Methylosinus trichosporium OB3b: one gene and its partner. Each later gene encodes a partner of the first gene's protein in a complex. Links are inferred from orthologs where the notes say so. Each region holds a gene or a part of one and is shown on either strand. Other genes may lie near its edges. The genes, in order: tsaB and tsaD.

Region 1 (15,295 bases):
CCGACCTCATAGCCTTTGAACATTCGCGACGTCTCGCGCGAGCCGGCGGTGACGAAGACGATCGGCACGTCGCGGGTCTTCTCGACGCCGCGCATCAGCGTCGCGAGCTCGAAGCCGTCCATCTCCGGCATCTGCACGTCGATGATGGCGACCGCGACATGATGGGCGAGAAGAATGTCGAGCGCGGCGCGGCCCGAGAGCGCGGTCGCGATCACGAAGTCGTCGCATCTCAGCATCGCTTCCAGCGCCAGGAGATTATCCGCGGAATCATCGACGATGAGAACGACGGGGCGCTCGCCCGCGGCGTTCTCGTCGGCGTCGTCGATCAGCGGCGGTGGGCGGAGCGATCGATCCGATGGCGTGTTCTCGACGGCCTTCATCATCTCACCCGATAAATCTGCTCATGACTCGAAACGAGCTCCAGGAAGCCGGCATGATGTGAGAACGCCAGCGTCTCGCCGTGGCCCAATCCCAAAAAGCCGCGCGCGCACAGCGAATCGCGAAACAGCGCGACGCAGCGATTCTGCAGCTCCCGATCGAAATAGATCAATACGTTTCGACACGAGATCAGCTGCGCCTCCGTGAAGGAGGCGTCGGTCGCGAGGCTGTGGTCGCAAAAGCAGATGCGGCTGCGCAGCAAAGGCGCGACAGCCGCGCGCGCGCCGGAAACAATGAAATAGTCCGATATGCTCGCGCGGCCGCCCGAGGCGCGATAGCTCGCCTCGAAAGGGCCCATGCGCCACGCCTCATAGGAGCCGGCGCGCGCGACCTCGAGACTCTCGGCGTCTATGTCGGTCGCATAGACGAGCGAGCGTCCGAGCAATCCTTCCTCGTGAAGGAGGATGGCGATCGAATAGGCCTCTTCGCCGGTCCCGCAACCGGCGATCCAAATCCGCAGCGACGGATAGGTGGCGAGGTGCGGCGCGACGATTTCGCGAAGAAACCGAAAATAGCTCGGGTCGCGGAAGAGATCGCTGACTTGAATCGTCAAATGGCGAAGCGACTCGGCGAATGCGCTCTTGTCGTGAACCACGCGGTCGAGCAGCTCGGTGATGGTCGCGCAGCCGAGCGCCGAGCGCGCGCGCGAGACGCCGCGACGCAGCGACGAGCGCGCATAGCCGCGAAAGTCGTATTGGTGGACGCGATAGATGGCTTCGAGCAGAAGATCGAGCTCGATCTCCGAGGTTTGTTGCGATCGAGAGCCCATTACTTCGGCATCCATACGCGCATCGACGAGAGCAGCTTCTCGACGTCGATCGGCTTGGCCACATAATCATTGGCGCCGGCCTCGAGGCAATTCTCGCGGTCGTCCGACATCGCCTTGGCGGTCAGAGCGATGATCGGCACGAAGGCGAATTCCTTGCGTGCGCGAATTTGGCGGATGGCCTCCAATCCGTCCATCTCCGGCATCATGATGTCCATCAGGATGAAGTCGATCGACGCTTCGCGGTCGAGACATTCGAGCGCTTCTCTGCCGGTGCGCGCGATCAGCGCCTTGGCGCCTTCTCGCTCCAGCATCGCCGTCAGCGAGAAGATATTGCGGACGTCGTCCTCGACCAGCAGGATGCGGCGGCCGTCGAGCGCCGACTCGCGGCTGCGCGCCAGCTCGAGCATATGCTGCTGCTCCGGCGAGAGCTTCGACTCCGCCTGATGCAGAAACAGCGTCACCTCCTCGATCAACCGTTCGGGCGAGCGCGCGCCCTTGATGATGATCGATCGCGACAGGCGCCGGAGCTCCTGCTCCTCGTCGATGGTCAGCGAGCGCGCGGTGTAGACGATCACCGGCGGCAGGCTGTGGCGCTCGTTGCGGCTGAGCTCGCCGAGCAGCTCGAAGCCGCTGACCCCCGGCAGCATCAGATCGAGAACGACGCAGTCGAATCTCTGATCGCGAAGCTTCTCGAGCGCTCCTTCCGCCGTCTCGACCGCGACGATGTCGGTTCCTTCCGTGGCGAGGAGATCGATCAGCGCGTCGCGCTGCATGCCTTCGTCCTCGACGATCAAGATCGACCCGCGTTCGCGCGAGAGCCGCTCCTCGAGGAGGCGGAACGCGCAGACGAGATGCTCGCGCTTGGCCGGCTTCAGAATATAGCCGACCGCTCCCATCTCCAGCGCCACTTGCTGATAATCATGCACGGAGACGATATGGATCGGCGCATGGCGCATCGCCGGATCGCGCTTCAGCAGCTCGAGCACGGTGAGGCCCGAGCGATCGGGAAGGCCGATGTCGAGCACGACGGCTTCCGGCCGGAACGCGCTCGCCAGCCGCAACGCCTCGTCGGCCGTGCCCGCGACGATGCATTTGAAGCCGAGCTCGCGCGCGAGGTCGCGCAGAATTTGCGCGAATAGCGGATCATCTTCCACGATGAGGACGAATCTGCGCGGGTCGTCGATCGACGTGCGATCGTCCTCGATCGCCGGCGCAAAAGCTTCGACCGATGCAGGCGGAGGCGGCGCGGCGGCGGGGCGGGGGCTCTCGCCGCCGGAACGGCGTTCGCGCGAAGCGGGAGCAGCAAAGTGAAGGCGCTGCCTTCGCCGGGGGCGCTGCGCAGCCGCAGCTCGCCGCCGAGCAGCGCGGCGAATTCGCGCGAGATCGACAGGCCGAGTCCCGTGCCGCCGAATTTTCGATTGGTCGAGCCGTTGGCCTGTCGAAACGCCTGGAAGATGACCTCGTGCTGATCGGCGGCGATGCCGATGCCGGTGTCCTGCACCGTGAAGGCGAGACGCCTTTCGTCGTGCGGCTCGACGGTGAGCCGCACCCGTCCCGCTTCGGTGAACTTCACCGCATTGGAGAGGAGATTGGATAGGATTTGATGAAGGCGTTGTCCGTCCGCCTCGATGGTCTCGGGACAGCGCGGGTCGACGATGATGCGCAGCTCGAGCTTGCGCTCGGTCGCGAGCGGCTCGAAGCGGCGCTCCAGCGCGTTCGCCAGCGGGATGATCGGGATCGGCTCCAGCTCGAGATCGATCTTGCCGGCCTCGATCTTTGAGAGATCGAGAATGTCGTCGATGAGCGCGAGCAGATCATTGCCGGCGGAGGTGATGCTCTGCGCATATTTCACCTGCTCGGCCGTCAGGTTCTTGCTCTTGTTGTCGGCGAGCAGCTTGGCGAGGATCAGCGCGCTGTTCAGCGGCGTGCGCAGCTCATGCGACATATTGGCGAGAAATTCGGATTTATAGCGGCTCGCGCGCTCGAGCTCCGTCGCCTTCTGCCGCAACGCCACTTCCGTGGCGAGCAGGCTCTCGCGCTGCAGCTCCAGCGCATGGGTGCGCTCCTCCAGCGTCTCGTTCACCTGACGCAGCTCTTCCTGCTGCGCCGTCAGCTCCTCGCCCTGCGCGCGTGATTCTTCGAGCAGCTCCTCGATCTTGGCGCGCGATTGCGCGGCCTCGATCGCCTGCGCGACGCTCGCGGCGACGATGTCGACGAGCTCGAGCTGGCGCGGCGTGAAGCGCGCGAAGGCGCCGAGCTCGATCGCGCCGCGCACGACGCCGTCGTGGATCAGCGGAAAAATCACGAGCTGGCGCGGAAGCGCGGCGCCGGCGCCCCATTGGATGCGGATGCTGTCCTCGGGGATATCGGTCACGATGATGCGCCGCGCCTCCAGCGCGGCCTGGCCGACGAGCCCCTGGCCGAGCTCGATCGTCGCGGGCGCATCGGCGCCCGCCGCATAGGAGCCGGCGAGGCGAAGCGTCGAGCCGCCCGACTCTAGCACATATTGCACGCCCACTTGCGCGTCGAGCGAACGGCAGAGCAGGGAGAGCACGCGCTGCGACAATTCGCGAAGGCTCGGATTGCCGCTCATCGCCCGGCCGAGCGCGGTCTGCGTCTCGGCGATCCACACTTGCCTCTCGTTGCGCGCCGCCGCGTCGCGGAGCGCGCGCGTCATCGCCTGCAGCGAGACGCCGAGACGATCCTTCTCGCTTCGCGGCGCCGGATCGGCGGAATAGTCGCCCTTGGCGATCAGCTCCATCTCGCGCGCGATGTTGCGCAGGCTGCGCACCATGTCGTTCAGCGTCGCGCCGAGTAAATCGTCGGTTCCGGAGGGCGCGATGCGATGATCGAGATCGCCTTCGGTGACCGCCTGCATCACGCCGGCGATCTCGTGCAGGCGCGCGCGATGCGATTCGAGGCTCTGCGCCGTGCGCGCGCCATAAGTGTCGACGACGACCGCAGAGTCGAAGGAAATGAGCCTGCGGATCGAGAGCGCTGCCGACGGGCGGGCGGAGAGGCGCGCGTCGGCGTCGATCGCGCGCAGCATCCAGGCGGAGACGAACTCCATCGCCAGAAGATAGATCAGCAGGCCGAGCTCGATGCGCGCATGCACCTGCCCGATCAGGCGTCGCCGCTCGACATAGGCTTCGTCGACCGTCGCGCCGAGAAAATCCCGCCAGTAATCGTGCTGCTGGCGCTTCAGCCGCGCCAGCAGCTGCGGATCGGAGAGAAAGCGCTCGAATTCGGGAAAGGTCTCGAGCCAGACGTAGAAATCGTCGATCAGCTCGGGAATCCGCGCGATCAAGACCTCGCCGACGAAACGGACGTCCTCGAAGGTCGCCTCGTCCAGGCCGTGCGACGTTCGGAGCGCGGCGTGATCGATGAGGAAATTGGCCTGGGTTCCGTCGCTCGACATTTGCTCCATGCCCGCTCGCGTCTCGCCCGGACCCGACCGCAGCGGGATCGCGGAGCCGGCGCTCGAAATCGATCGTCGAGTGGTGTCGTGATCGTGGGCTTCGCCAAAAGTCGCGGAGAAAGCCGTAGGTGTCGATGCCGCCGAATGGTCAATTTTGTATTTATGGAGGCGGCTCGCGTCAATGGCGGAGCTATGGGCGACGGCCGTCGAGGCCGAGGCGCGCCTCGACCAACGATGCGTTTCGCGTCGTTTTTTCCACGGTGGCCGAAAGCTCGCGGTTTTCTCCTGTCGCGCTGCGGCAAGCGCATTAATTTCGCATATTGCGCGGTCGTCGCCTGCGAGAGTATCGACGGAGCCGCAGATTTCTTGCTGAACCGAAGCGATGAAAGGCGCGTCCATGGCCAATACGACGGCGGAGCTCGAAGCGCTCCTGATGCAGCGGTCTCTGACCGACCCCGGACTGCTGGCGGCGGCGGAGGCGTCGGCGGATTATCGCATCCTGCCCGACGCGACGGTGATCAAGATCGGCGGACAGAGCGTCATCGACCGCGGCCGCGCGGCGCTCTATCCGCTGGTGGACGAGATCGTCGCCGCACGCAAGACGCATAAGATGCTGATCGGCACGGGCGCCGGCACGCGCGCGCGCCATCTCTATTCGATCGCGGCGGGGCTCGGACTGCCGGCCGGCGTGCTGTCGCAGCTCGGCTCCTCGGTCGCCGATCAGAATGCGGTCATGCTCGGCCAGCTGCTCGCCAAATATGGAATCTCCGCGGTCGAGGCCGCCGGGCTCTCGGCGGTTCCGCTCTATCTCGCCGAGGTCAACGCCGTCGTCTTCAGCGGCATGCCGCCCTATCATCTCTGGGTCCGACCGGCGGCCGAGGGCGTCATTCCGCCCTATCGCACCGACGCCGGCTGCTTCCTCATGGCCGAGCAGTTCGGCTGCAAGGCGATGATCTTCGTCAAGGACGAGAAGGGGCTCTTCACCGCCAATCCCAAGACGTCGAAGAGCGCGAAATTCATCCCGAAGATCTCGGTCGAGGAGATGAAGGCCAAGGGCCTGCATGACTCCATTCTCGAGTTCCCGCTGCTCGATCTGTTGAATACCGCCCGCCATATCCGTGAGGTGCAGGTCGTCAACGGCCTCGTTCCCGGCAATCTGACCCGCGCGCTCGCCGGCGAGCATGTCGGGACCATCATCACCGCGAGCTAGAAGATCATGACCGACACCGACAGCATCAAGCACGTCGCCTCGCCGCTCGCGCGCCAGACCCTGCTCGACGGCGATCTCACCCGCCCGGTCGCCGGGCGGCGCCCGATCCGCCTTCTGCCATGGCTGCAGGTGGTGAAGATCGGCGGCCGCTCCATCATGGATCGCGGCGCCGAGGCGATTCTCCCCATCGTCGACGAGATCCGCAAGCTTCTGCCCGAGCATCGTCTGCTGATTCTGACAGGCGCGGGCATTCGCGCCCGCCACCTCTATGGCGTCGGCCTCGATCTCGGCCTGCCGGTCGGCTCGCTCGCGCCGCTCGCCGCGAACGAGGCGGGCCAGAACGGCCATATGCTCGCCTCGCTGCTGGCGCCGGAGGGCGTCTCCTATGTGGAGCATCCGACCATCGCCAAGCAGCTCGCGATTCATCTGACCGCGGCGCGGGCGGTGGTGGGCAGCGCCTTTCCGCCCTATCACCACTACGAGTTCCCGATCTCGCGCATCCCGTCGCATCGCGCCGACACTGGCGCCTTCCTGCTCGCCGACGCCTATGGCGCGGCCGGGCTGACGATCGTGGAAGATGTGGACGGGGTCTATACGGCCGATCCCAAGGGGGCGGACGGGAAAAAGGCGAAGCTCATCGCCGAGACCACTGCTGCCGAGCTCGCGAAGCAAAAGGCCCCGCTGCCCTTCGACCGCGCGCTGCTCGAGGTGATGGCGACCGCGCGCCATATCGAGCGCGTGCAGGTGGTGAACGGCCTCGTCCCCGGCCGCCTCACCGCGGCGCTGCGCGGCGAGCATGTGGGAACGATCATCCACACGAGCGCGAAAGCGGAGTAGGGGGCGCGCGACGAGACCCCTATTGTGAGGAGCGAAGCGACGAAGCGATCGCGGGGCCGCCCCGCGACGCTGGATTGCTTCGCTCCGCTCGCAACGACGGTCCCGGCTTGCGCTGGCTCATGCGTCGAGAATCGGTCGAGGCTCGGCTCCTACACCGGCTTCATATTGCACAATAGGAATTTGACGATTTCCGATTTGTGCGTGGCCAAGGCCGCGTGATCCTCGTCGGAAAGCTCGGCGGTGCGCGAGGCGCGGACGAAGGCGTCGCAATAGAGCCCCAGCACAACGCCCTTGCTCGCGAGATTTTCCATGAACGTCTCGACATCGAACGCCGCGACGGCCGTTTTGCTTCTGGCTCGAATGGCCCTCATCCTATGCTCCTGCCCAATATGTCCGACCCGAAAAACGCACTGCCAATATCGACGTTCTACCCGAGTCCGTAGCCGCCGGAAAGCGTGAAAACATCGGCGCTTTCCGCAGCATGGCGACGCCCGAGCCGTGATAGGGATCATTTTTCGCGCGGTAGAGGGAGACGTCGCTCATGACTCGAGTCTTTTCGGGAAGCTGTCACTGCGGCTCGCTCGGCGTCCGCCTGCGCACGACGCTGGCGCCGAGCGAGTTCGTTCCCCGCCGCGATTCCTGCGGGTTCTGCCTGCGCCACGCCGCCCGCGTGATATCCGATCCGAAGGGATGGCTGGAGATCGCTGCGCCGCGCGAGGCGACGCCCTATCGGTTCGGAATGGGAATCACCGATTTCCATCTCTGCCCGCGCTGCGGCTGCTTCGTCGCGGCGAGCTGGATCGATGGCGATCATCTCTTCGGCGTCGTCAACGTCAATGCGCTCGACGAGCGCGACGCTTTTTCGGCGGCGCCGGTGATCACGGATTTCGACGCCGAGACGCGTGCGGAGCGCGAGGGGCGGCGTCGGCGCGGATGGACGCCGGGGCGGCTGGCGCGGTAGCGGGCCGGTCCTCGATCGTGGCTCGGCTCACCCGTAAGGACAAACGCTTAATCGAACTCGACACGACAAACGACATTCTTTAATCTTCCCGAAAGCAAGTGATGGGATGCCGAGAGACATTTCTCCACGGCATACCGCGTATGGGAAGCTTCAAAGTCATGATCATGGACGATGGGAATGCCGACGTCGGCAAAAGAAGCGAGCGGGCTCTGCTTGAGTTCGGGTCGGCGAGTCTCGACCGCCGGTCGTTTCTGTTCGGCTCTACCGTCGGTCTCGGCGCGCTGGGGCTCGCCGGTTGCGTGGACACCGACGGCATGCGCCGCGCCGAGGCGGCAAAGCTCTACGCGCCGGTCCCGAGCGAGAAATTCCCGATACCGGCTGTCGATGTCAGCAAGATGGACCCGAAGTATTTTCGCCAGACGGTGCGCTACGACTCCAAAGAAGCGCCCGGCACGATCGTCATCGATCCCGGCAAATATCATCTCTACCGCATCGAAGGCGACGGTGTGGCCACGCGCTACGGCGCCAATGTCGGCCGCTCCGGCTTCCTGTGGAGCGGCGAGGTCTATGTCGGGCGCAAGGCCGAATGGCCCATTTGGACGCCGCCCAAGGAGATGATCGCGCGCCAGCCGGAGGCGCGCCAATATGCCGGCGGCATGCCGGGAGGTCTGGACAATCCGCTCGGCGCCCGCGCGCTCTATCTCTATAAGAACGGCGTCTACACGGTCTACACGATCTACAGCACCAGCGACCCCGAGACGATCGGCGCCGGCATCACCAGCGGCTGCACCGGCCTCCTCAGCCAGGACATGATCGACCTCTATGCGCGAACGCCGATCAAGACGAAGGTGATCATGCTGCCCGCCTAGCTCTCCTGCGTCACTTACCGATATCGTGATGTAACCCAATGTAAACGGGGCCGTCATTGCGCGCGAAGCGAAGCAATCCAGAGCCGCGCGGCCGCTCTGGATTGCTTCATCGCTTCGCTCCTCGCAATGACGCCGCCCCAATCGTTGCGGCTTCTCGTGACGCGGTAGAACGAGGCAAGCCGCCGGCCGCACGAGGGGACGGGGAGTGGGGGGATTAAAGCCTTCGCTCCACGGCCGCCCTTCGAGACGCCGCCTAAGCGGCTCCTCTGGACGAGGGTCGGGGATCTTATCCTTCACTCGATCCCTCCCATTCTCTCCCTCCTTGCTGCAGCGCTCCCTATTTCATGTTAGACAGAGCGCCTTATCGCCACGCCGGCCTTGAACCGGACGCTGCGGAGCAGACCTCATGTTCATCCAGACCGAGTCCACCCCCAACCCTTCCACGCTGAAGTTCCTGCCCGGACGGCCCGTGCTCGCCGCGGGCGCGCGCGAGTTTCGCGATGCGCAGGCCGCCGCCGCCTCGCCGCTCGCCGGCGCGCTGCTCGCCATCAACGGCGTCGAGGCGGTGATGTTCGGTCCCGATTTCGTCTCCGTCACCAAGGCGGACGCCGAATGGGCGCATCTGAAGCCCGCCGTGCTCGGCACCATCATGGAGCATTTCACCTCCGGCGCGCCCATTGTCCTCGATGAGGGCGAGGCCGCTCCGGCCGAGTTCTTCGATCCCGCCGATGCGGAGCTCGTCGCGACGCTGAAGGAGCTGCTCGTCACCCGCGTGACCCCGGCGGTGGCGCGGGACGGCGGCGACATCGCCTTTCGCGGCTTTCGCGACGGAATCGTCTATCTCGCCATGAAAGGCTCCTGCTCGGGCTGCCCGTCCTCCTCGGCGACCTTGAAGAACGGCGTCGAGAATCTGTTGCGCCATTATGTGCCGCAGGTGCGAAGCGTCGAGCAGGTGTGAGACCCGCGTTGATCGGCGCGCGAAAAACGGCATAATCGGCGCCGATGAAACTCCTCGCCATCGACACGGCGCTGCCCGCCGTCTCCGCCTGCGTGATCGATTCCGATGTCGCTGCGCCACTCTCCTGCGAGTCGGCGGCGATGGAGCGTGGCCATGCGGAGGCGCTGCTGCCGCTGCTCGAGCGCGTCGTCGCGGCGGGCGGCGGCTTCGCCTCGATCGACCGCGTCGCCGTCACCGTCGGCCCCGGCTCCTTCACCGGCATCCGCATCGGCCTCGCCGCCGGCCAGGCCATTGCGCTGGCGCTGCGCGTTCCCGTCGTCGGCGTGTCGACGCTGGCGGCGCTGGCGGCGCCGCATATTCTCGAGCCTTTCGACGGCGTGGTGGCGGCGGCCGTCGACGCGCGCCATGGCCATGTCTATGTGACCGCCTATGGCCCTGACGGGCGCACGCTGCTGACGCCGCGCCGCGTCGGCGCGCATGAGGCGCTGCGGGCGCTCGGCGACGGTCCGCTGAAGCTCGTCGGCTCCGGCGCGCCGCTGCTCGCCGCCGAGGCGCGCGCCTCCGGCGTCGTCGCCGAGATCGCCGATGCGCGCGCCGCGCCGGACATCGCCCTCGTCGCCCGCCTCGGCCTCGCCGCCAATCCCGACACGGCCCCGGCGCGTCCGCTCTATCTGAAGGCGCCCGACGCCAAGCCCCAGGGCCGCGGCGCCGCCGACGCCTCCATCGGCGCCTGAGCACGTCGGATGTATCTGTTGTCGAACCTCTTTCCCAAGCCGCGCTTCGCCATCCGCCCGATCGGCGCGGAGCACGCCGCCGATTGCGCGCGCCTCCATGCCGCCTCCTTCGCCTTTCCCTGGTCGAAGATCGATTTCGAGACCATGCTGACCGAGTCGAATGTGCTCGCCGACGGGGCCTTCAACGACAAGCTGCTGAAGGACGAGGTCGGCGGCATGGCGCTCTCGCGGCTGCTGCCGCCGGACGCCGAGATTTTGACCTTCGCCGTCGATCCGAAGCGTCGCGGCGCGGGGCTCGGCCGCGAGCTGCTCGCCGCTCATCTCACCAATCTCGAGCGCGGCGGCGCGCGCCTCGTCTTCCTCGAGGTCGGCGAGGACAACGCCGCGGCGCTGAAGCTCTATGAGCGCCTCGGCTTTCAGACGATCGGTCGGCGCGAGAATTATTATAAGCATCCCTCCGGCGAGCGGTTGGCGGCGCTGACCATGCGCTGCGAGCTGTGACGGCGCGCGCTCTTCGCCTCACCAGTCGTATTTCAACGTCGCCAGGAACTGACGGCGATTTCCGTACAGCACGGTGTTGTCGTAGAATCCCGCTGAATAGTATTTCCTGTCGGCCAGATTGCTGACGTTGAGCGCAAGGCTCGCGCCGCCGAGATCGGGATGCAGCGCGCCGAGGTCGAAGCGCACAGCGGCGTCCACCAGCGCATAATCGGGGATGGTCTCGGTGTTGCCGGAGTTCTCGGAGGTTCCGACATAGCGGACGCCGAGCCCGAGGCCGAGGCCTTCCAGCGCGCCCGATTTGAAGCGATAGTCGCCCCAGGCCGAGGCCGTCTGGCGCGGCACGCCCTTCGGGCGCAAGCCGACCGAACTGGTCGCCGAGCCGACCGCGGGATTGTCCTTGGTGATCTCGGCGCCGATGAGCGCCCAAGACGCGATCAGGCTGAGCTCTTCGGTCAGCTCCGCCTTGCCTTCGAGTTCGACGCCACGCGAACGGATCTCGCCCTGCTGCACCGTGAAGCCGCTGTAGAGCGGGTCATTGGTCGAGACATGCTGCTGCGTGATCTCATAGAGCGATGCGGACAGGAAGCCGTTCCAGCCGTCGGGCTGATATTTGACGCCGACCTCATATTGGATTCCGGTGGTCGGCTCGAAGGCGCCGCCGCCGCGCTCGGGCGCATAGACGCCCGTGACGGGCTGAAACGATGTCGCATAGCTGGCGTAGGGCGCGACGCCATTGTCGAACACATAGCCCAATCCGGCGCGGCCGGTGAACGCCTGATCGCGCGTCGTCTGCGTGCTGCCCGCGAGATTGTCGATCTCCGTGCCGACGACCCAATCGTGACGACCGCCGAGAGTGAGAATCCATTTGTCGTAACGCAGCTGATCCTGCACATAGACGCCGAGCTGCCCGACATTGCTGCGCCCGTCCACCCAAGGGTCGGCATAGACGAAATTCGTCGTCGGATAGACCGGACTCAGCACGTCGATGGTGAGCGTCGTCAGCGAGTTCCGCCGTGACTCCTTGCCCGTGTAATAGGCGTAGTCGAGGCCGGCGAGCAGAGTATGCGACACCGGGCCGGTGGCCGCTCTGCCCTGAATATTGGTGTCGATGAGATATGTGTTGGTGCTCTTGGGCCGGTCCTGCAGTCCGACCGGATAATAGTGTCCGTCGACCAGCTCCACCGGCCAAGCGGCGCTGTAGGCATAGCGAAAATCGACCTTCGAATGCATGTAGCGTGCGTTCTGGCGAAGGCTCCAATCCGCATTCAGCTCGTGGTCGAGCCGGTATCCGATCGATATGTTCTCGACATTCCAATTCGACTGGCCCGGAACGCCGAGATAGACGTTCGTGCCGATGATGCCGAGCGCGCTGCGGGGAATGCTCTGCTCCGCCGCGCTCATCTTCAGCTTGAAATAGCTGGCGAGCAGCGTGATCTCGGTCTTCTCCGCCGGCCTCAGGGTCACCGACGGGGCGAGGTAGAGGCGGTCGTCCGGCGCATGATCGATCTGCGTGCCGGCGTTTCGGAACAGGCCGGTGAAGCGGTACAGCGCATCGCCGCTCGAATCGACCGGCCCGCCGAAATCGACGGCGATCTGACGGCGGCCGTAGCTGCCGGTCTGCAGCGCGATTTCATGCAGCGGAGCCGCGGTCGGCCGCTTGGTGGTCAAATTGACGAGTCCGCCGGGGGACGTCTGGCCGTAGAGAACCGACGACGGCCCCTTGACCACATCGACGCGCTCCAATCCGAACGGCTCGAAATTCGTGTCGTAATTGTTGAAGCCCGCGCGCAAGCCGTCGCGGTAGACGCCGAACAGTCCGACGTCACGGAAGCCGCGCAACGAATAATCAGGCGCGCCCGGACCGCCGGGATAATCGACGACGGCGATGCCGGGCGTGTAGGCGACCGCCGCGGCGAAGTCCTGCACGGCGCGCTGGTCGAGCTCCTTGCGGGTCACGACGGAAATCGTCTGCGGCGTCTCGATGAGCGGCGTGTCGACCTTGGCGCCGGCGACGCTGCGGGTGGCGACATAGGCGCGGCCGGCGCCTTCCGCGCCGACGTCGATGACGTCCAGAGGCACGGCGTCGCCGAGCGCCGCCGGCGGGATCGCGGCGCTGCGCCCGGTCAGCGTCGCGGTCGTCGAGCCGGTGAAGCGCACGCCGAGCCCCGTGCCGGCGAGCAGCGAGCGGAGCGCCTGCGCCGGCGGCATGGCGCCGGACACGGGCGTGGACGTCAAGCCGTCGGCGATGCGCGAGGGGTAGCCGACCTGCCAGCCGGTCGCCCGGATGAAGGCGTCGATCGCCGCCGGCAAAGGCTGCGCCGGGATGGCGAAGGAGACCATGCGGTTCTGCGTCGGCGCCGAGCCCTGCGCGCGCGCCGTCGTCGCGACGAGGGCCCCGGCGCAGAGGATCGTCGTCGTCAGGAGCAGGGCCGTCGGGCGCCGGACGCCCGCCGACTGTTTCTCCGCTTTCGTCCTGGAACTCACGATCATCTTGACGCTCCCGTCTTCTCGAGCGGGCCGCGACGATCGCCCCCTGCGATCACGCGCCCTGCTCGTGAAGACCGCGAAGGCGTCGCGATCTCACAAAAATTTACGCGCTCAGCGTAGAATGATGACGCCGCCGGGGAGCGTGGTCATCGTCGCGCCGGCGGCCTCGGCGAGCGATTCGACGATGAGGGCCGGTCGATCCAGCCGATAATTTCCCGAAACGGCGATTTGCTCGAGGCCGCGACGCAAGACGAAGATCCGTCCCGGATAATAGCGGCGGATATCGTCGAGCACTCTTGCGAGCGGCTGGTCGTGGAAGCTGATCCGACCCTCGAGCCAGGCCAGCGACCGCGCCGTGTCGACGTGCGTCACCGGCGACACGGCCCCGTCCGTCACCGCGACGGTTTCGCCGGGCGCGAGCACGGCATGGTCGCGCGGCTGCGCGCGCCGCGCCACATCCACGGAGCCCCGGCCGAGCACGACGTCGTCTTCCTCCGCATCGAGCTTGACCGAGAAAGCGGTGCCCTTCACCACGACCTGTCCGAAGCGTCCAACCACCTCGAACGAGCGGCCGCGATCGGGCAGCACGTCGAAATAGGCCTCGCCGCGCAGCAGGCTGACCCGCCGCCGCCCCTCGGCGAAATCCAGCGCGACGGCGGTTCCGGTGTTGAGGGTCATCGATGAGCCGTCGGGAAGCGCGATCCGCTTCTGCTCGCCGGCGACGGTGAGATGATCGGCGCGCAGCCGCAGCAGGAGTTCCGGGACCTGCGCCAGAGCGAGTATCGCCAGGACCGCCGCCGTCGTCGCCTTCCGGGCCCGGGCGCGCCGCCGTGAGGCTCGCCGAGGCGCGACGAAGCCGGTCGCCGCCGCGACATTGCGGGCGGCGAGAAGCAGTTCCGGCGCGCCCCAGGCCGCGACGACTTTCGAGAAAGCTTCGCCGCGGCGTGGATCGCCCTCCAGCCAGTCACGAAACGCCCGCGCCGTCCGCGCATCTCCTGGCGCGGCCTGCAACCGGACGAACCAGTCCAGCGCCTCGGCCATCGAGGGATCGTCGATCGTCTCCGCAGCGCTCGGCTCGGGACCAGGATTTTGCGTCATTCGGCTCGCCGGCGTCTCGCTCGAGGGAAGGGCGGGGAGAAGCGATGCCCCATCAATTCCTATGACGTCGCACGGGGACCATTCTCACAAAAATTCCCGTCGCGCGGAAGCCGAGTGGTGGCGTGGATGTCGCCGCGGCGCCGGCCACGTTCAGTCGCGTTCCAGCCGCGCCATGACGCTCATGCAATGCGCCATCGCCATTCGCACGTCGTTATAGACGGTGTTCGCGGACACCCCGAGATGCTCGGCGATGAGCGGATAGGTCCAGCCCTCGATGCGGCTCAGCAGCAGCGCCGTGCGGGCGCGCGCGGGCAGGCGCAGCAGCGCTTCCTCGAACAGCCGAAGCTGCTGCTGATCGATGAGCGTCTTCTCCGGGGATGGCGCGTCGCAGGGCACGCAGAGCACGGCCTGCGGATCGGCGACCGGACATTCGACGCCGGCGCGTTTGCGGAGCCGCAGCGCGTGATCGAAGGCGATATGGCGCGCGGTCTGGAACAGATAGGCCTTGGGATTGTCGACGGCGGCGCGCGGCGCGCTCGATAGCAGGCGAAGAAAGGTCTCCTGCGTGGCGTCGGCGGCGTCCGCCCAGTTTCGGAGGCGTTGCAGGAAAAAGCGATGAAGCCGCCTCTCCTCCGAACGCTGCAGATCACGCACCAACACCCCGAGCATTTCGGGATCTCCTGACAGCCCCGGGGCGCTTCGCCTCGTTGGCGAGCTCGCCTGCCCCGCCATCTCGTCGACCGGAGGCGTTCGCCTCGGGCAAAGCTTAGCGTGGCGGAAAAACCGATACAATTTGATTAGTTTGAATAGTTTCTAAGCTTTCGTGCGGGGCGCGGCGGCGCGGCGCAGACGGTCGGCGATCGCCTCGCCGAGGCCATGGGCGGGAATGGGCGCCACGGCGATGTGATCGGCGCCGCGGGCGTCGAGCTCGCGCAAATGGCCGAAGAGATTGGCCGCCGCCTCCTCGAGATCGCCCTTCGGCGAGAGATCGACAATCATCGCGGCCGCATCGGCG
Region 2 (15,394 bases), 1.2 Mb from region 1 along the record:
CCAGCGCCGAATCGGACAAATGGCCGATGCGCAGAGCGAGATCGAATCCTTCCTCGACGAGATCGACGAAGCGGTCAGAGAGCGATAGCTCGACCGAAAGCTGCGGATGCGCGTTCATATAACGGCCGATCAGCGGCCCTATATGCATGCGACCGAACATCAGCGGCGCGGACAGGCTCAGCCGTCCTCTCGGCGCGCTGCGCTCGTTCTCCGCGACGCGCTCGGCCTCCTCGAGATCGGCGACGATCCGCCGGGCGCGCTCGAGAAAGCGCGCGCCCGCATCCGTCAGGCCGACGGAGCGGGTCGTTCGCTGCAGAAGCCGCACGCCGAGCCGCTCCTCGAGCGCGGCGACGAGGCGCGTCACCAGCGACGCCGAGACGCCGAGGCTTCGAGCCGCCGGCGCGAAGCCCTTGTGGTCGACGACCGCGATGAAGGCCGTGATCGTGTCGAAGCGGTCCATCGGATTGCTGCGCCCGCCGCAACGATGTCGTGCCGGGAAAGGCGATTATCGTTTCGGTCGCCATCTATCATTTTCCGAGCGACAGGCAAGACGCCTCGTTCGCCTGCGCCGATCGGAGGAGGAAATCATGACGAGACCGCCGCTGCCGCCTTTCACCGCCGAAACCGCCGCCCAGAAACTGCGCCTCGCCGAGGACGCCTGGAACAGTCGCGATCCGCAGCGCGTCGCGCAGGCCTATTCGATCGACAGCCGCTGGCGCAATCGCGCCGAATTCATCGTCGGCCGCGATTCGATCGAGGCCTTTCTCGAGCGCAAATGGTCGCGAGAGCTGGAGTATCGGCTCATCAAGGAGCTATGGGCGTTCCGCGAGAATCGGATCGCCGTCCGCTTCGCCTATGAATGGCGTGACGACAGCGGGAATTGGTTTCGCTCTTACGGCAATGAAAATTGGGAGTTCGACGAGCAGGGACTCATGCGCCTGCGCATCGCCAGCATCAACGACGTTCCGATCTCCGCCGCCGATCGGAAATTTCATTGGCCGCTCGGCAGACGTCCGGACGATCATCCGGGCTTGAGCGATCTCGGCCTCTGACGGGGAGCGGACTCCGACGCTGGTGGACAAGAGCGCGCCTGAAGGCCCGCTTCGGAAACGATCGGCAAATGCGAGGCGCGCTCGAACTGTCGCGCTATCTCGACCAAAGCTACAGCCTCGTCGACTGCTGCGCCCGCTCCCTCGACTCCGCGAAGGAATCGATCATGGACAATCGAAGCCCCAACAGCGACATCGCCTTCACCGAGACGGTGAAGCAGCTCCAGCGCCGCAATGGCTCGCGCGACGCCTACGCCAAAATGGAGACGCACGGCTGGCAGAACCGCATCACCCCGCAACTGGCGGCGTTCATCGCTCGGCAGAACAGCTTCTACCTCGCGACCGTGAACGCCGAAGGACAACCCTATATCCAGCACCGCGGCGGGCCGCGCGGCTTCCTCAGGCCGATCGACGAGCACATATTGGCGATGGCCGATTTCAGAGGCAACCGTCAGTTCATCTCGCAAGGCAATCTGCTCGAGAGCCGCAAGGCGTTCATTTTTCTGATGGACTATGCGAACCGCCGCCGCATCAAGATCTGGGGCGAGGCCTCGATGGTGGAAGGAGACGACGCCTTGCTCCGATCCGTGACGCCAGACGGCTATGCGGCGTCGCCCGAGCGCGTGCTTTTGTTCAGGGTGTCGGTCTGGGACGCCAACTGCCCTCAGCACATTCCCCGCAAGATCGACGCCGACGAGGTCGACGATCTGCTAGCGAAGCGGGATCGGCGCATCGCCGAGCTCGAAGCGCTGGTGGAACAGTTGCGGCGCTGAATTTCATCTCTCGGCGATGAAAGCGAACAGCGGGTCGACAGCCACAGGCTCCCGGAGCGTCGCCTCCGGCTCGCCATTCGACGGCGGTCGGCGCCTATAGTGTTCAGGAACGGCGCCCGTGAAGATGAAACCGAGAACGGCTATATCATTGCGGAGCCTTTGTAATCTCCGAAGCAGCTCCGCTCGCTGAGGCGACCCAACCGCGGAACGAGAAGCCGGCATAGAAAAGCGCAAGGTCGACGAAGCCGGCCTCACGCAGCAGCGCCTCGTCTTCAGCAGCCGGCACGACAGGCAGCCGCGCGGCCATCGAGGCGGCAGACGCGGCCGCTTTCGCCGGATCGACGCCGCTGCGATCGGCAAACGCCACCGACCTCGCCAGCCAGCGTTCTGCGTTACCATCGTCCGCGGAGCTATGGTGCGCCACCACCAGAAATCCACCTGCTCGAAGCCGCCGATGAATCTCCTTCAGCGTCCAAAGCCGCTCCGACTTTGCCAAGAAATGCAATGTGAGCAGGCATGTTGCGCCGTCGAACGGCCCCGAAGGCACACTGTCGATGTAGCCTTGCAACAATTCAGCGCGATCCCCGAACGGCTCGATGGTCCGGCGGGCCAGTTCGAGCATCTCGGCCGAGGGATCGACACCGATGAAAGTCCAGGCCGATTGCGCTTCTGCCAGCGCCTTCAATTCTGCCCCGCCGCCCGCCCCGACGACGAGGATTTTGGCGGCCTCGGGCGCCCTCTCGCTCAGAAGGAGCATCGCCATGCGATGTAAATCCGCCAAGCCCGGCACCTTGCGAAGCGTCTCGCTGGCATAGTCCGACACGAAGGCCGGGTTTGAGAACGGTAGATGCGCTCGAGGATCCTCGTTCATGATGCCCTTTTTGAAGACGTTTTCTTCGCATCTCTGATGCAGGAAGCTGGAACGGTGGATCAAGGCGATCGGCTCTCAGCACCGGCCAGGCGACCGGCAACTCTCCAGCGCCCCCGAAAAAGTGACGGCGTGATAGGCTGAGATTTTGGCGCACCCGGCACGATTCGAACGTGCGGCCTCCACCTTCGGAGGGTGGCGCTCTATCCAGCTGAGCTACGGGTGCAGCGATACGCTCTCTCTCACTACCTCGAGCGCGCGTCATTCGCAATCGCGACGTCGCGTCAGAGTCGTTTCACCACCAGAACCGCATTGATCCCGCCGAAGGCGAAGGAATTCGACATGGCCGCCCGGATCGGCGTGCGGCGCGCCTCGTGCGCCACCGGGTCGATCGGGCATTTGGGGTCGGGCCCTTTGAAATTGATCGTCGGCGGCGCGATTCCCTCCTGCATCGCGAAGATGGTCGAGACGAGCTCGAGCCCGCCGCTCGCGCCCAGCGCATGGCCATGGATGGGCTTGGTCGAGGACACTGGCAAGCTGCGGCCGCGCTCGCCGAAGACGCGCAGGATCGCTTCCGATTCGGTGATGTCGTTGGCGTAGGTGCCGGTGCCATGGGCGTTGAGATAATCGACGTCGTCGGGCTCGAGCCCGGCGTCGGCGAGCGCCTGCGCCATGGCGGTGGAGGGACCCTCGACATTGGGGCGCAGCGGGTCGAAAGCGTCGCTGGTCGTCCCATAGCCGGCGAGCTCGCACAAAGGCTCATGGCCGCGCGCCTCGGCCGCCGCCAGCGTCTCCAGCACGAACACGGCGGCGCCCTCGCCGAGCGTCATGCCGTTGCGGCCGATCGAGAAGGGCCGGCAGAGGTCCGGCGTCAGCACGCGCAGCACCTCCCAGGTGCGGAGCGAGCCGTTGATGACCGCGGCCTCGGCGCCTCCGACGATGGCCCGGTCGACCGCCCCCGAGCGCACGAGCTGCAGGCCGACGCCGATCGCCTGTGTCGCCGAGGAGCAGGCGCTCGCGATGGTGAAGGTCGGGCCGTTGCAGGAAAAGCGCATGCCGAGCATGGTCGGCGCGGCGGAGGGGATCAGCCGCGGCACCGTCAGCGGATCGGCGCGCTCGTTCAGCGCATAGGCTTTATAGGCCTCGTCGTCGATGGTCTTGGAGCCGCCGATGCCGCTGCCGATGACAACCGCGGTGCGCGGCCCGGCGATGTCCTTGCGGGCGAAGCCCGCCTGCGCCATCGCCTCGTCGGCGGCGGTCACCGCATATTGGGTGAACGGATCGCAGAAGGGCAGAATCTCCGGCTCGAGATGGGCGAGAGGATCGAAATCGGGAACCTGGGCGGCGATCTTGATGCGGCCGCCATAGGGCCGCTCCAGCTTCAGCGGGCGGATCTGGCTGCGCCCCTCGCGCGCGGCGGCCCACAAGGTCTGCGCGCCGAGCCCGGCCGCCGACACCGCCCCCATTCCCGCAATCACCACGCGCCTCTGGTTCGTCTCCGCCATTGCAACGCTCTCGTTCGCCCCAGCCTGATGGCCGACCGGCCGGCCGAGCCGACGATAACCCGTTTTGACCGCCTGCGGCGGCTCATGCAAGCGCGCGGCCGCATTTTCCCCGGAAAGGAGCGCGGCAATCGGCCACACGCGCCCGACGGGATGACGACGCCGCGCGCCCGTGCTAGAGCGCTTTCCGATCGAACGTTCGATCGATCAGAATTCGCTCAAACGAAAGAATGTCGGGGCTTTTCCGATCGGATCGGATAAGCTCCGAGCGCCCGACATGCTCGAAGGACTCCCGCCCAACAACGCCAGCCATGGCCTGCGCCTCGTCACCAGCGAGACGCGCGCCCGCGCCGTCGCCGATCTTCTCGTCGAGACCTTCGATCCGGCCGAGACCGCCGCCGCCGCTTTCGAGGAGCCGGACGGCGCCGCCTGGGCGGTGGAGGTGTTCTTCGCCGCCGCGCCCGATGAAGCCGGCGTGCGCGCGCTGATCGCCGCGGCGGCCGGCGCGGAGGTCGCGGCCGCGGCGCAATTCTTCGAAATTTCGCAGAAAGACTGGGTCGGCGCCTCGCTCGCGGGACTGAAGCCGGTGCGCGCCGGGCGCTTTCTCGTGCATGGCGCCCATGATCGCGCCGCCGTCGCCGTCAATGACATCGGCCTCGAGATCGAGGCGGCGCTCGCCTTCGGCACCGGCCATCACGGCACCACGCTCGGCTGCCTGCGCGCCCTCGCCGATATCTGCAATCGCCGCCGGCCGGCCGCCGTTCTCGATGTCGGCACGGGCACCGGCGTGCTCGCCATCGCCGCCGCGCGGCTCTTGCGGGCGCGCGTCGCCTGTGGCGACGCCGACCCGGTCGCCGTCGCCGTGGCGCGCGAGAACGCTCGCGCCAATGGCGTCGGCGCGCTCGCGCGGCCGGTGATCGCGCTCGGCGTGCGCCACCCGAGCCTTTCGCCGGCGCGCTACGATCTCATCCTCGCCAATATTCTGGCGAGACCCTTGCGCCTGCTCGCGCCTTCGCTCGCGTCCGTCGCCGCCGACGAGGCGGAGCTGGTCCTCTCGGGCCTCCTCGCCCGCGACGTCGCCGGCGTGCTCGCCGCCTATCGCGCGCAGGGCTTCGCGCTGGCGCGGCGACGCGACATCGACGGCTGGGCGACGCTGATCCTGCGCCGCGGCGGAGCGGCGGCTCGCCCGGCGCGAGCGTAACAGCGAATTAACCACCCCTCGCCATAGTGCCCCTACGCACCGGGAGCTTCGCTTCATCGCGCGGCCGCCGGACCGGCGTGTGCGTTTTCTCAGGGCCGACATGGACGAGATCATCGAAACGATCGTCATCGGCGCCGGGCCTGCCGGGCTCACGGGCGCCTATACGCTGGCCAAGCACGGCCGCGACGTCCTCGTCCTCGAGCAGGACGAGACCTATGTCGGCGGCATCAGCCGCACTGCGAGCCACAAGGGCTTTCTGTTCGACATCGGCGGACATCGCTTTTTTTCGAAGTCGAAGGAGATCGTCGATCTCTGGAACGAGCTCCTTCCTGATGATTTTCTCGACCGGCCGCGCCTCTCGCGCATCTATTATCGCGAGAAATTCTACGCCTATCCGCTGAAGGCCTTCGAGGCTTTGAAGAATCTCGGCGTCGTCGAGAGCGCGCTCTGCGTCGCCTCCTACGCCTACGCCAAGGCCTTTCCGGTGCAGGAGCCGCGCTCCTTCCATCAATGGGTGCGCAATCAGTTCGGCGAGCGCCTGTTCGGCATCTTCTTCAAGACCTACACCGAGAAGGTGTGGGGCATGAGCTGCGACGACATCTCCGCCGATTGGGCGGCGCAGCGCATCAAGGGATTGAGCCTCGGCGCCGCGGTGATCGACGGGCTGAAGCGCTCGCTGCGCCGCGGCAAGCGCGTCGCCTCCGCCGGCGCGGCGAAGACGCTGATCGAATCCTTCCGCTATCCGCGCCGCGGGCCCGGCATGATGTGGGAGGCCGCCGCGCGCAAGATGCAGAAGCTCGGCGGGCGGCTGCTGATGGGCCGCAAGGTCGAGGCGCTCGCCTATGACGAGAGCGCGCGCCTGTGGACCGTCTCGGTCGCCTGCGCCGACGGGACGAAGGAAAGCCATCGCGCGCGGCACATCCTCTCCTCGGCGCCGCTGCGCGAGGTGATGAATGCGATCGAGCCCAAGCCGCTGTCGCTGTTCAACGCGCGCGCGCTCTCTTATCGCGACTTCCTCACCGTCGTGCTGATCGGCCGGCCGCAGAAGGAGCTGCCCGATAATTGGGTCTATATTCACGACCCGTCGGTGAAGGTCGGACGCGTGCAGAATTTCAAATCCTGGTCGCCGGAGATGATCGCCGACGGCGTCTCCACCTGTCTCGGCCTCGAATATTTCTGCTTCGAGGGCGATGGGCTGTGGAACGCGGCGGATGCGGATCTCGTCGCGCTCGCCAAGGCGGAGATCGGCAAGATCGGTCTGATGAACGCAGCGGATGTCTATGACGCCTGCGTCGTGCGCCAGCCCAAGGCCTATCCCGTCTATGACGAGAGCTATGCGGAGAATGTGAAGGCGGTAAGGCTCGAGATCGCGACGCGCTTTCCGACGCTGCATCCGATCGGCCGCAACGGCATGCACAAATACAATAATCAGGATCATGCGATGATGACCGGCATGCTGACCGCGCTCAACATCGTCGCCGGCCGCGCCGTCTATGACGTCTGGGGCGTGAACGAGGACGCCGAATATACCGAGCAGGGCGTCTCCGGCGCGCAGGAAGCGCTCGCCAGCGAGCGTCTCACGCCGAAAAGGGTCGCCTGAATGCGCGCGCTCGTCACCCTTTCGGGCGCCGTTCCGCGTGTGATCGGCGACCTCTTCAAATATGGCCTCGCCAGCGTCGCGGCGCTGGCGCTGGATTATTCGCTGCTGCTCACCTGCCATCGCGCCTTCGGCCTCTCTTATCCGATCGCCGCGGCCATCGGCTTCTCGAGCGGCCTCGCGCTCGTCTATCTGCTCAGCATCTGGTTCGTGTTCGAGGATCGGCGCAGCGTGCGGCCGAGCCTCGAATTCTCCGCCTTCATGGCCATCGGCCTCGCCGGCCTGCTGATCACCGAAACCTTGATGCATCTGTTCATCGAATATTTCGGGCTCGTGCCGGAGCTCGCGAAGCTACCGACCTCGGGCTTCGTCTTCCTGTTCAATTTCGTCGTGCGCCGCGGCCTCTTGTTCTCGCGACCCGCGCTGCGGGCGCGCGCGTCTGCGTGAGCGCCGCGGCGTTCGAGCAGGCGGCGCCACGCGCGCGGGTCGCGCGCTTTCCGCTGTGGCCGGCGATCGTCGCCGCCGCGCTCGGCTCGGCGCTGCTCACCCTCCCCCGCGCCCGCGCGGTGTGGAGCGCCGGCGAGTTCTATGATTCCGACGACGCCATGCGCGCCGTGCAAGTGCGCGATTGGCTCGCCGGCCAGTCTTGGTTCGACATGAACGCCTATCGCGTCGATCCGCCCGCCGCGGTCTTCATGCATTGGACGCGGATCGTCGATGTTCCGCTCGCCGCGCTCGATCTCTTCTTCGGCCTGTTTCTCTCGCCCGAGACGGCCGAGCGGGCGACACGCCTCGCCTTTCCGCTCATCTGCCTCATCGCGCTGCTCGCGCTCGCGGCGTGGACCGCGCGCGCGCTGCGAGGCGAGCCTGAAGGCTCGCGGTCCACAGCCGCACTGGAGCGCGAGCCTCGCGGGTCGCAAAATGCCGCCGCCTTCCTCGCCGTCTGGCTGATCTTCCTCTCCGCTCCCGGCTTCGGGCAATTCGCGCCGGGACGCATCGATCATCATGCGCCGCAGATTCTGCTGCTGATGGCGACGATCGGCCTCGCGTCGAGAGGCTTCGATCCCGCGACGCCGCGCGCGCTCTTCATCGCCGCCGCCTCCATGGCGCTCTCCTGCGCCGTCAGCCTCGAGAACCTGCCCTTCTTCATCGTGCTAATCGCCGCGGTCGCGCTGCTCTTCGTGCAGGAGGGGGCGCGCGCGAAGACGCGCATCCTCTGCTTCGCGCTCGGGCTGCTGTTCTTCTTTCCGCTGTGCTTCGCAGCGGTCGTCGCGCCATCGCGCTATGCGCTCTTCACCTGCGACGCCTTTTCGGCCGCGCAGCTCTGCCCAGTGCTGCTCGGCGCTGCGGGCCTCGGCGCGCTCGCGCTCGCTTCGCCGCGCCTCGTCACGGCGAAGGCCCGCGCCGTCGGCGTCGCCCTCGTCGGCGCGATGGCGCTGGCGACGATCCAGCTGACGGCGCCGCAGTGCTTCGGTCATCCGCTCGGCGTGCTCGATCCGCTGCTGCGCGATCTGTGGCTTTCGCATGTGACCGAGGCCAAGCCGTTGCTCGCCGTCGCCGATGATCCGGCGACGTTGGCGGCGACCGCCGCGCCCGTGCTCGCCGGCCTCGCCGCGGCGCTCGCCCTCGCCTTTCGCGCGCAAGGCGTCGCCCGCCGGCGCTGGGCGGTTCTGGCCGCGACGATCGTCACCGGCTTCGCTGCGGCGCTGTGGCAGATTCGCGTCGTCTCATCGGTGACGCCGCTCGCCATGGTCGCGCTCGCTTGCGCCATCGCGGCGGCGACGCGGACGCTGCGCGCCTCGGCGCTGCTGCGCGGTCTCGCCGCCACCGTCGCCGCGCTCGCGGTCTCGCCCATGGGGCTCGCGCTGGCCCTGCATTCGGATCGCGAGGCGGCGCCGAAGCCCAATGGCCGCGCCTGCCTCGAGAGCGCCGCGCTGGCGCCGCTCGCCACGCTCGCGCCGGCGCGCATCGCCGCGCCGATCGATATGGGCGCGCATCTCCTCGCCTTCACGCCGCATTCGGTGTTCGCCGCGCCCTATCACCGCGACAATCACGGCGGCCGCATCGTCGTCGACGCCTTTCTCGCGCCGCCGGCCGAAGCCGAGGCGCTGCTGCGCGCGGCCGGGGCCGATCTGCTGCTGTGGTGCGGCGGCGGCGAGACCGCCGAGGCGCTGCAAGCGCGCGCCGGCCTCGCGGCGGCGCTGGCGCGCGGCGAGACGCCGGCAGGGCTCGCGGAAATTCCGCTCGGCGCGACGCCCGTCCGTGTTTTCGCCTTGCGGCCGGCGCAATAAGATCGCGCCCTCATTCTGGTCCGCCCGCACAGGAATCCCATGCTGTCCCGTCCCATCGACCGCCGCCGCCTGCTCGTCGCCGCGTCGGGCCTCGCGCTCACGAAGAGCGCCTTCGCCGAAGCTCCGCACGAGGCGGAGGACGATCTGCAAGTACGGATCGAGAACAAATCCGCGCCGGAGCTCTGCGCCGAGAAGGACAATATCGAGCTCGATTTCGTCTCGCCGCGCGTGCGCGCCATGCGCGTGCAGGCGATCCATCCCTCCTATATCGGCATGATCGGCTCCGATCGCTGGGCGCCCGACTGGACGAGCTGCGATCTCTCGCATGATCCGAAATTCGCCGCCGACGCGCGCCGCCTCACCTTCTGGGAGACGCCGGAGTTCTGGCTGGTCGGCTACACCTTCCCCTCTTTCTGGCGGCCGAACGACGTGCCGATACGCGTCGGCGACCGGGTCGAGAAGGGCTTTCACCTCGTGCAATTGTGGATGCTCTATCGCGAGCGCGCCGAGGAGATCCTCGTCTTCTATCCGCCGGACGGCTATTGGCGCGCACGGCCCCTGCCCTTCGAGGACATGCGCTGGACCGCCTATGGCTCGTCCTTCCTCATCGGGCCCGTCGAGACGCAGGAGCGCCCGATCGTCGCGCTGCAGTCCGTCATCTTCGATCCGCAGACGCGCAGCTTCACGCTGAGCTTCAAGCGCGGCGGCGAGGCGCGGCTGCGAATCGCCTCGATCGATCAAGACCGCATCGTGCTCGATGTCTCCTATAGCGACGCCATGCCGGACAATCTGCCCTTCGCCTCGCTGCGCTCGATGTACACGACGCAGTCGATGAGCGACGCCGCTCTGGTCGCCTGGCGCGCCAAGCGCGGCAATGGCTGGCAGGAATCGCCGGTGATCGGCTTTCGCGGCGCGCCGGCGACAGAAATCTGGGTCGGCCGGCACATGCCCTCGCGGCACAATCTCTCGGCGCCGGACATGGTGTTCGGTCGTTTCCGCGCCGCGGCGACGACGGCGAGCGGCAAATGACGGCGGTCCGATGACGCGGCCGCGGCTCCTCGCGCTCGATGTCGCGCGCGGCCTCGCCGTCGTCGCGATGATCGTCTTTCATCTGACCTGGGATCTCGGCCATTTTCATTACATCGATCCCGGCATTCCCTTTACGTCGGCGTTCAAGCTGTTCGGCCACGCCATCGCCGTGACCTTTCTGTTCGTCGCTGGCGTCTCGCTCGCTCTGGCGCATCGGGTCTTTCGCCCGCGCGCCTATTGGCGCCGGCTCGCGCTGATCGCCGGGGCGGCGCTGCTGGTCACCGCCGCGACCGCGATCGCTTTTCCTTCGAGCTTCGTGTTCTTCGGCATTCTGCATTGCATCGCCGCGGCGAGCCTCGTCGCTCTGCCGTTTCTGTTTCTGTCGGCGCCGGCGGCGCTCGTCGCCGGGGCGGCGCTCGTCGCCGCGCCTCTGGTCGCGAGCGGCTCTTTCTTCGACGCGCCCTTGTGGTGGTGGAGCGGGCTCTCGACCTTCGAGCCTCTGACCAATGATTATCGTCCGCTCACGCCCTGGGCGGGCGTTCTGCTCTTCGGTCTCGGCGCGGCGAAGCTGGCGCGATGGGAGGCGGGCGCCGCGCCCGCCGCGACGCGGCCGGGCGCGGCGATGCGCGGCTTCGGCTGGCTCGGACGCCACAGCCTCGCGCTCTATCTGCTCCATCAGCCGGCGCTGTTCGCCGGCTTTTCCGCGCTCGCATTGCTTCTGCCGCAGGAGCGGCCGGCGAGCTTCGTCGAGGCCTGCGTCGCGCAATGCGTCGTCTCGGGCGCGCGCGCGGAGACATGCCGCAACGCCTGCGACTGCACGGCGCGCGAGATCGAGCGGCAGGACGCGCTCGTCGGCGCCGCGAGCGAGGCCGAGAGGCGGAGCCGGATCGACGCCGTCGCCCGCGCCTGCGTCTCGCGCTAGGTCGATCGTTCGACTGCGTCACGAAAAGCCGGGCCGCCGTCATCGCGACGAGCGCAGCGACGAAGCAAGAAAGGGGTCGCCCCGCGGCGCTGGATTGCTTCGCTCCGCTCGCAATGACGGCCCCAGCTCTCGCGTTGCAGTCGAATTAGCGCGGCGATAGATGCGACAGCCGGAAGAAGGCCGAAACGAGCTTCACCAGCAAGCCGACGAAGCCCGAGCCGCCATAGAGCGAGCCCTTGTTGAGCTGCGCATAGACATAGGCCGCCGCCTGCGAGCGGTTGGTCATCTCGCAGACGAGCACGCCCTCGCGCGCGCGGATCGACTCCAGCAGAATTCCCGTCGCGGCGATCCATTCGCCCCAGGTCGCGCGCAGGCCGGTCTCGCCATCCGAAGCGGCGCCGGCGGCGGGGAGCTTCCCGACGTCCTCGTCGTCCGGATGGCAGCGGCTGGTCGGACGCAGCTTCGAGTCGATATTGGCGGTGGCGGCGATCACATTGCCGAGAGCGAAATCGCGGCTCTCGCCCGGCGCCAGCCGCTCGCGCCACACCATGGTGCGGCCGGAGAGGCAGAGCACCGCGAAGGGCGAGCGCTCGTCGAGCGCGCCGGTCGAGTAGACGTAAGGCGCGCGCGCCCAGCTCATCGTGGAGGCGTCGCAGGGGACGGAGCGGATCGCCACATCGGCCGAGGAGCAGAGATAGGCCGGCTGCAGGAACTTCAGCGACGGCGCGCCTTCGCGCGCGAGCTCGGCGAGGTCGATCTTCTCGACCACATTGCCGTCGCCGGCCGACAGCAGAATCTGCCGCTGACGGGCGATGGCGACGACGCGATTGAGCCGCACGTCGCCGCCCCCGCAGAAGATTTGCAGGAACGCCCGCGCTTCATGGGCGAGCGGCGAGCGCTTCGGCAGAGGATGCGGACTCTGCCGCGGAATGGTCTTCACGCCGGGCCAGCGGCAGACCGAACGATTGGGGCGATCGAAGAAAGCGCTCTGGGGGCCGAGGGTGACGACGAGGCCCTCGGCGCCGTCGAGCAGGCGGAAATCGCTCTCGCCCTCGGCGAGCCGTAGACGATCCGGACCGAAGAAGGGGTTGTCGGCGATGGTTCGAAGGCCGAGATCGAGCAAATAAGTCGGTGAGAGATACATGCGAGACGATCCCTTTCCCCGCCGAATGGCGGAAGCAGCAGAGGCTTTGCGTGGGATTGGCGGCTCCGAGTATGGATAGAGCCGATGACAGCAAGATCAAGCTTCAGCGCGCGGCGATCGAGGCGCGCCATACGTGGTCCTCTCTCTTCTCCAATTGATCGACGCGAGCCGTTCGTCGCGTGGCGTTCCCGACAGGACGACCCCGCCGCAACCTGCGGCTTGCCAAAAATGTCGTGATACGATATTTATTTCATCGTATCACGATGTGTCGTCGAACGCCCTGTCGGCGATTCGTCGTTGAAAGAAACGCATGCTCGGCGCAGCCGCCGCACTCACCCTCTCGGCGGCCAAAAAAACAAACAGCGAGCGAGTGTGCGTGTCCGGGACGTCGCGTCTCGATCGAGTGGCGTCATCTTCGGCGTCGAGGCGCGACCTCGGCCGATCGGGCCGTCTTGGCGCACCCCGCAGGCGCTGAAGGCGGTCCGGTCGCGACCGCTCGACGGCGCCGTCATGGGTCGCCGGAATCTATTCGTCGCAACTGGAGGAACTCGAACATGATGACACGCCTCATGCTCTCCGCCGCCTTGGTTTTCGCCGCCGCGAACGCCGGCGCCGCCCCTTCCCACGGGCGCGACATCGGAAGCGTCTCGCCCCGCCTCGTCCAAAAGACGAGCTGCGATATGAACAAAGACGACCAGCAGGCCCGCTGCATGGAGTCCTGCGACGAAGTCTGGATCAAGGCGACGCAGGCCTATAACGCCAGCATCGACAAGGCCAAGATCGAGAAGAAGTCCTGCGAAGCCAAATGCGGCTGCTGATCCACGGGCGGATCGCGTTGCGCCGACGAAGGCCGGCGCGTCCGCCCGCAACGCGAGAGGAGGAGTGGGCGCCGCCCATTTGCATTGCTGGCGCGCGCCTATAGTTTGGGGTCGTTTTCGCCCCGGCGGGCCGGCCGATTCGGCCCGTCCCGCGATCCCAGGACCACCCATGCGCGTGCTCGGCATCGAAACCACCTGCGACGAGACGGCGGTCGCCATCGTCGCCTCGCGCATCGGCGGCGACGGCGGCGACATCCTGTCCAATGAGGTGATGAGCCAGATCGCCCAGCACGCCGCCTATGGCGGCGTCGTGCCGGAGATCGCCGCCCGCGCCCATATTGACGTGCTCGACCGTCTCATCGCCCGCGCCCTCGCCAACGCCGGCCTCGACATTTCCGGCCTCGACGCTATCGCCGCCTCGGCCGGGCCGGGGCTCATCGGGGGCATATTGGTCGGCCTCACCGCCGCCAAGGCGCTCGCGCTCGCCGCCGACAAGCCGTTCATCGCCGTCAATCACCTCGAGGCGCATGCGCTCACCGGCCGCCTCACCGAGCGGCTCGACTTTCCTTATCTCGCTCTGCTCGTCTCCGGCGGGCACACCCAGCTCGTCGCCGTGCTCGGCGTCGACGACTATCGCCGCCTCGGCTCCACCGTCGACGACGCCGCTGGCGAAGCCTTCGACAAGGTGGCGAAAATGCTCGGGCTTCCCTATCCCGGCGGCCCGCAGGTCGAGCGCGCCGCCGAAGCCGGCGACGAGCGCCGCTTCGATTTCCCGCGTCCGATGTTCGGGCGCCCCGGCGCCGATTTCTCGCTCTCCGGCCTCAAGACCGCGGTGCGGCAAGAGATCGCGCGCATCGGGACGCCGACCGAGCGTGACATCGCCGATCTTGCCGCCTCGTTCCAGGCCGCCATCGTCGATGTGATCGTCGATCGCGTCCGCTCCGGGCTGCGCCTCTTCGCCGAGGGCGGCGGACGGCCTAACGGCCTCGTCATCGGCGGCGGCGTCGGCGCCAATGGCGCGATCCGCCGCGCGCTGACGCGGCTCTGCGCCGAGACCGGTTTGCGTTTCGTCATGCCGCCGCCGGCGCTCTGCTCCGACAATGGCGCCGTCGTCGCCTGGGCCGGGCTCGAGCGCTTCGCCCGCGGCCTCACCAACGACCTCGATTTCGCCGCGCGTCCGCGCTGGCCGCTCGACGCCGAGGCCAGCAAGCTGCATCACGGCAAGGCGTGATGAATCGGCTGGTTCTCGCGGCCGCTGCGACGCTCTATATCCCGCCGCCGGCCGGGCCGCTGGCGCAGGAGCCGCTGGTCGCCGCCGTGCGCGTATTCTATGGGCCGAGCGACGGCTTCGACGCGATCGACGCCCGCCTCATCGCCGGCGCGAAGACATCGATCGACATGGCGGCCTATGTGCTCACCGACCGCGCCGTGGTCGCGGCGCTCGGCGCGGCCGCCATGCGCGGCGTGCGCGTGCGCGTCTATATCGACGGCGAGGAGAGCGGCCGCGCCCGTTCCGCCGCCGACGCCATCGCCGCGGCCCCCAATGTGCAGATCCGCCGCAAGGGCCGCTCGCGCGATCTGATGCACCTGAAATCCTACGCGGTGGATGGGCGCGTGCTGCGCAGCGGCTCGGCCAATTTTTCCGTCTCCGGCGCGGAATATCAGGACAACGACCTCATATTGATCGAGAGCCGGGCGGCGGTCGCGCAATTTTCCGCGACCTTCGAGCGGCTGTGGGCGCGCGCCGACAATCAGAAGATCGGATCGAGATGACGCAAGCGAGAATCGCCGTGCTCGGCGCCGGCGCCTGGGGCACGGCGCTCGCCAATGTCGCCGCGACCGGCCGATCGGGCGTCGTGCTCTGGGGCCATCGGCCGGAGCATGTCGCGGCGCTGGCGCGCGAGCGCGAGAACCGCGCCGCTCTGCCCGGCCTGCCGCTCGCCGCCGGCGTTGCGCCCAGCGCCGACCTCGCGAGCGTCGCCGCGGCCTCCGTGCTGCTCGGCGTCGTTCCGGCGCAGGCGATGCGCGAGGTCGTGCGGCGCTTGGCGCCGCATGTCTCGCCGGGCGCCGTCTTCATCATCTGCGCCAAGGGGATCGAGCGCGGCACGCGCCGCTTCATGAGCGAGGTCGTCGCCGAGGAGCTGCCGCAGGCTCAGATCGCCGTTCTCTCCGGCCCGAGCTTCGCCGCCGACGTCTGCCG

The links.
Region 2: the proteins of tsaB (region 1) and tsaD are in contact, whole or in part, in a solved structure (PDB 4WQ4), measured with the Escherichia coli proteins. The link is inferred for Methylosinus trichosporium OB3b from one-to-one orthologs.

Annotation. Positions count from the first base shown.
Region 1 is NZ_CP023737.1:1,238,604-1,253,898, reverse strand. The notes cover bases 8,548-11,349. They hold tsaB (tRNA (adenosine(37)-N6)-threonylcarbamoyltransferase complex dimerization subunit type 1 TsaB), read left to right. Parts: upstream 8,548-9,504; coding sequence 9,505-10,194; downstream 10,195-11,349. Other genes in these bases: CQW49_RS05900 (TonB-dependent siderophore receptor), read right to left, coding at 10,714-11,349; CQW49_RS05905 (GNAT family N-acetyltransferase), read left to right, coding at 10,204-10,695; CQW49_RS05915 (NifU family protein), read left to right, coding at 8,909-9,460. Also shown: CQW49_RS05955 (hybrid sensor histidine kinase/response regulator), read right to left, coding at 1-383; CQW49_RS05950 (CheR family methyltransferase), read right to left, coding at 380-1,207; CQW49_RS25460 (response regulator), read right to left, coding at 1,207-2,361; CQW49_RS05940 (amino acid kinase family protein), read left to right, coding at 5,023-5,835; CQW49_RS05935 (amino acid kinase family protein), read left to right, coding at 5,842-6,672; CQW49_RS05930 (hypothetical protein), read right to left, coding at 6,822-7,043; CQW49_RS05925 (GFA family protein), read left to right, coding at 7,214-7,633; CQW49_RS05920 (L,D-transpeptidase), read left to right, coding at 7,792-8,502; more of CQW49_RS05900, read right to left, coding at 11,350-13,185; CQW49_RS05895 (FecR family protein), read right to left, coding at 13,294-14,280; CQW49_RS05890 (RNA polymerase sigma factor), read right to left, coding at 14,431-14,949; CQW49_RS05885 (L-threonylcarbamoyladenylate synthase), read right to left, coding at 15,094-15,295. UniProt on the Escherichia coli protein: Required for the formation of a threonylcarbamoyl group on adenosine at position 37 (t(6)A37) in tRNAs that read codons beginning with adenine.
Region 2 is NZ_CP023737.1:2,392,356-2,407,749, forward strand. What follows is about bases 12,494-15,394. They hold tsaD (tRNA (adenosine(37)-N6)-threonylcarbamoyltransferase complex transferase subunit TsaD), read left to right. Parts: upstream 12,494-13,363; coding sequence 13,364-14,425; downstream 14,426-15,394. Other genes in these bases: CQW49_RS11620 (hypothetical protein), read left to right, coding at 12,931-13,194; CQW49_RS11630 (phospholipase D-like domain-containing protein), read left to right, coding at 14,425-14,967; CQW49_RS11635 (NAD(P)H-dependent glycerol-3-phosphate dehydrogenase), read left to right, coding at 14,964-15,394. Outside these bases: CQW49_RS11555 (LysR family transcriptional regulator), read right to left, coding at 1-460; CQW49_RS11560 (nuclear transport factor 2 family protein), read left to right, coding at 588-1,052; CQW49_RS11565 (pyridoxamine 5'-phosphate oxidase family protein), read left to right, coding at 1,121-1,822; CQW49_RS11570 (class I SAM-dependent methyltransferase), read right to left, coding at 1,968-2,693; CQW49_RS11580 (beta-ketoacyl-[acyl-carrier-protein] synthase family protein), read right to left, coding at 2,975-4,195; CQW49_RS11585 (50S ribosomal protein L11 methyltransferase), read left to right, coding at 4,470-5,393; CQW49_RS11590 (NAD(P)/FAD-dependent oxidoreductase), read left to right, coding at 5,494-6,993; CQW49_RS11595 (GtrA family protein), read left to right, coding at 6,994-7,437; CQW49_RS11600 (hypothetical protein), read left to right, coding at 7,434-9,281; CQW49_RS11605 (hypothetical protein), read left to right, coding at 9,321-10,310; CQW49_RS11610 (heparan-alpha-glucosaminide N-acetyltransferase), read left to right, coding at 10,321-11,232; CQW49_RS11615 (hypothetical protein), read right to left, coding at 11,378-12,376.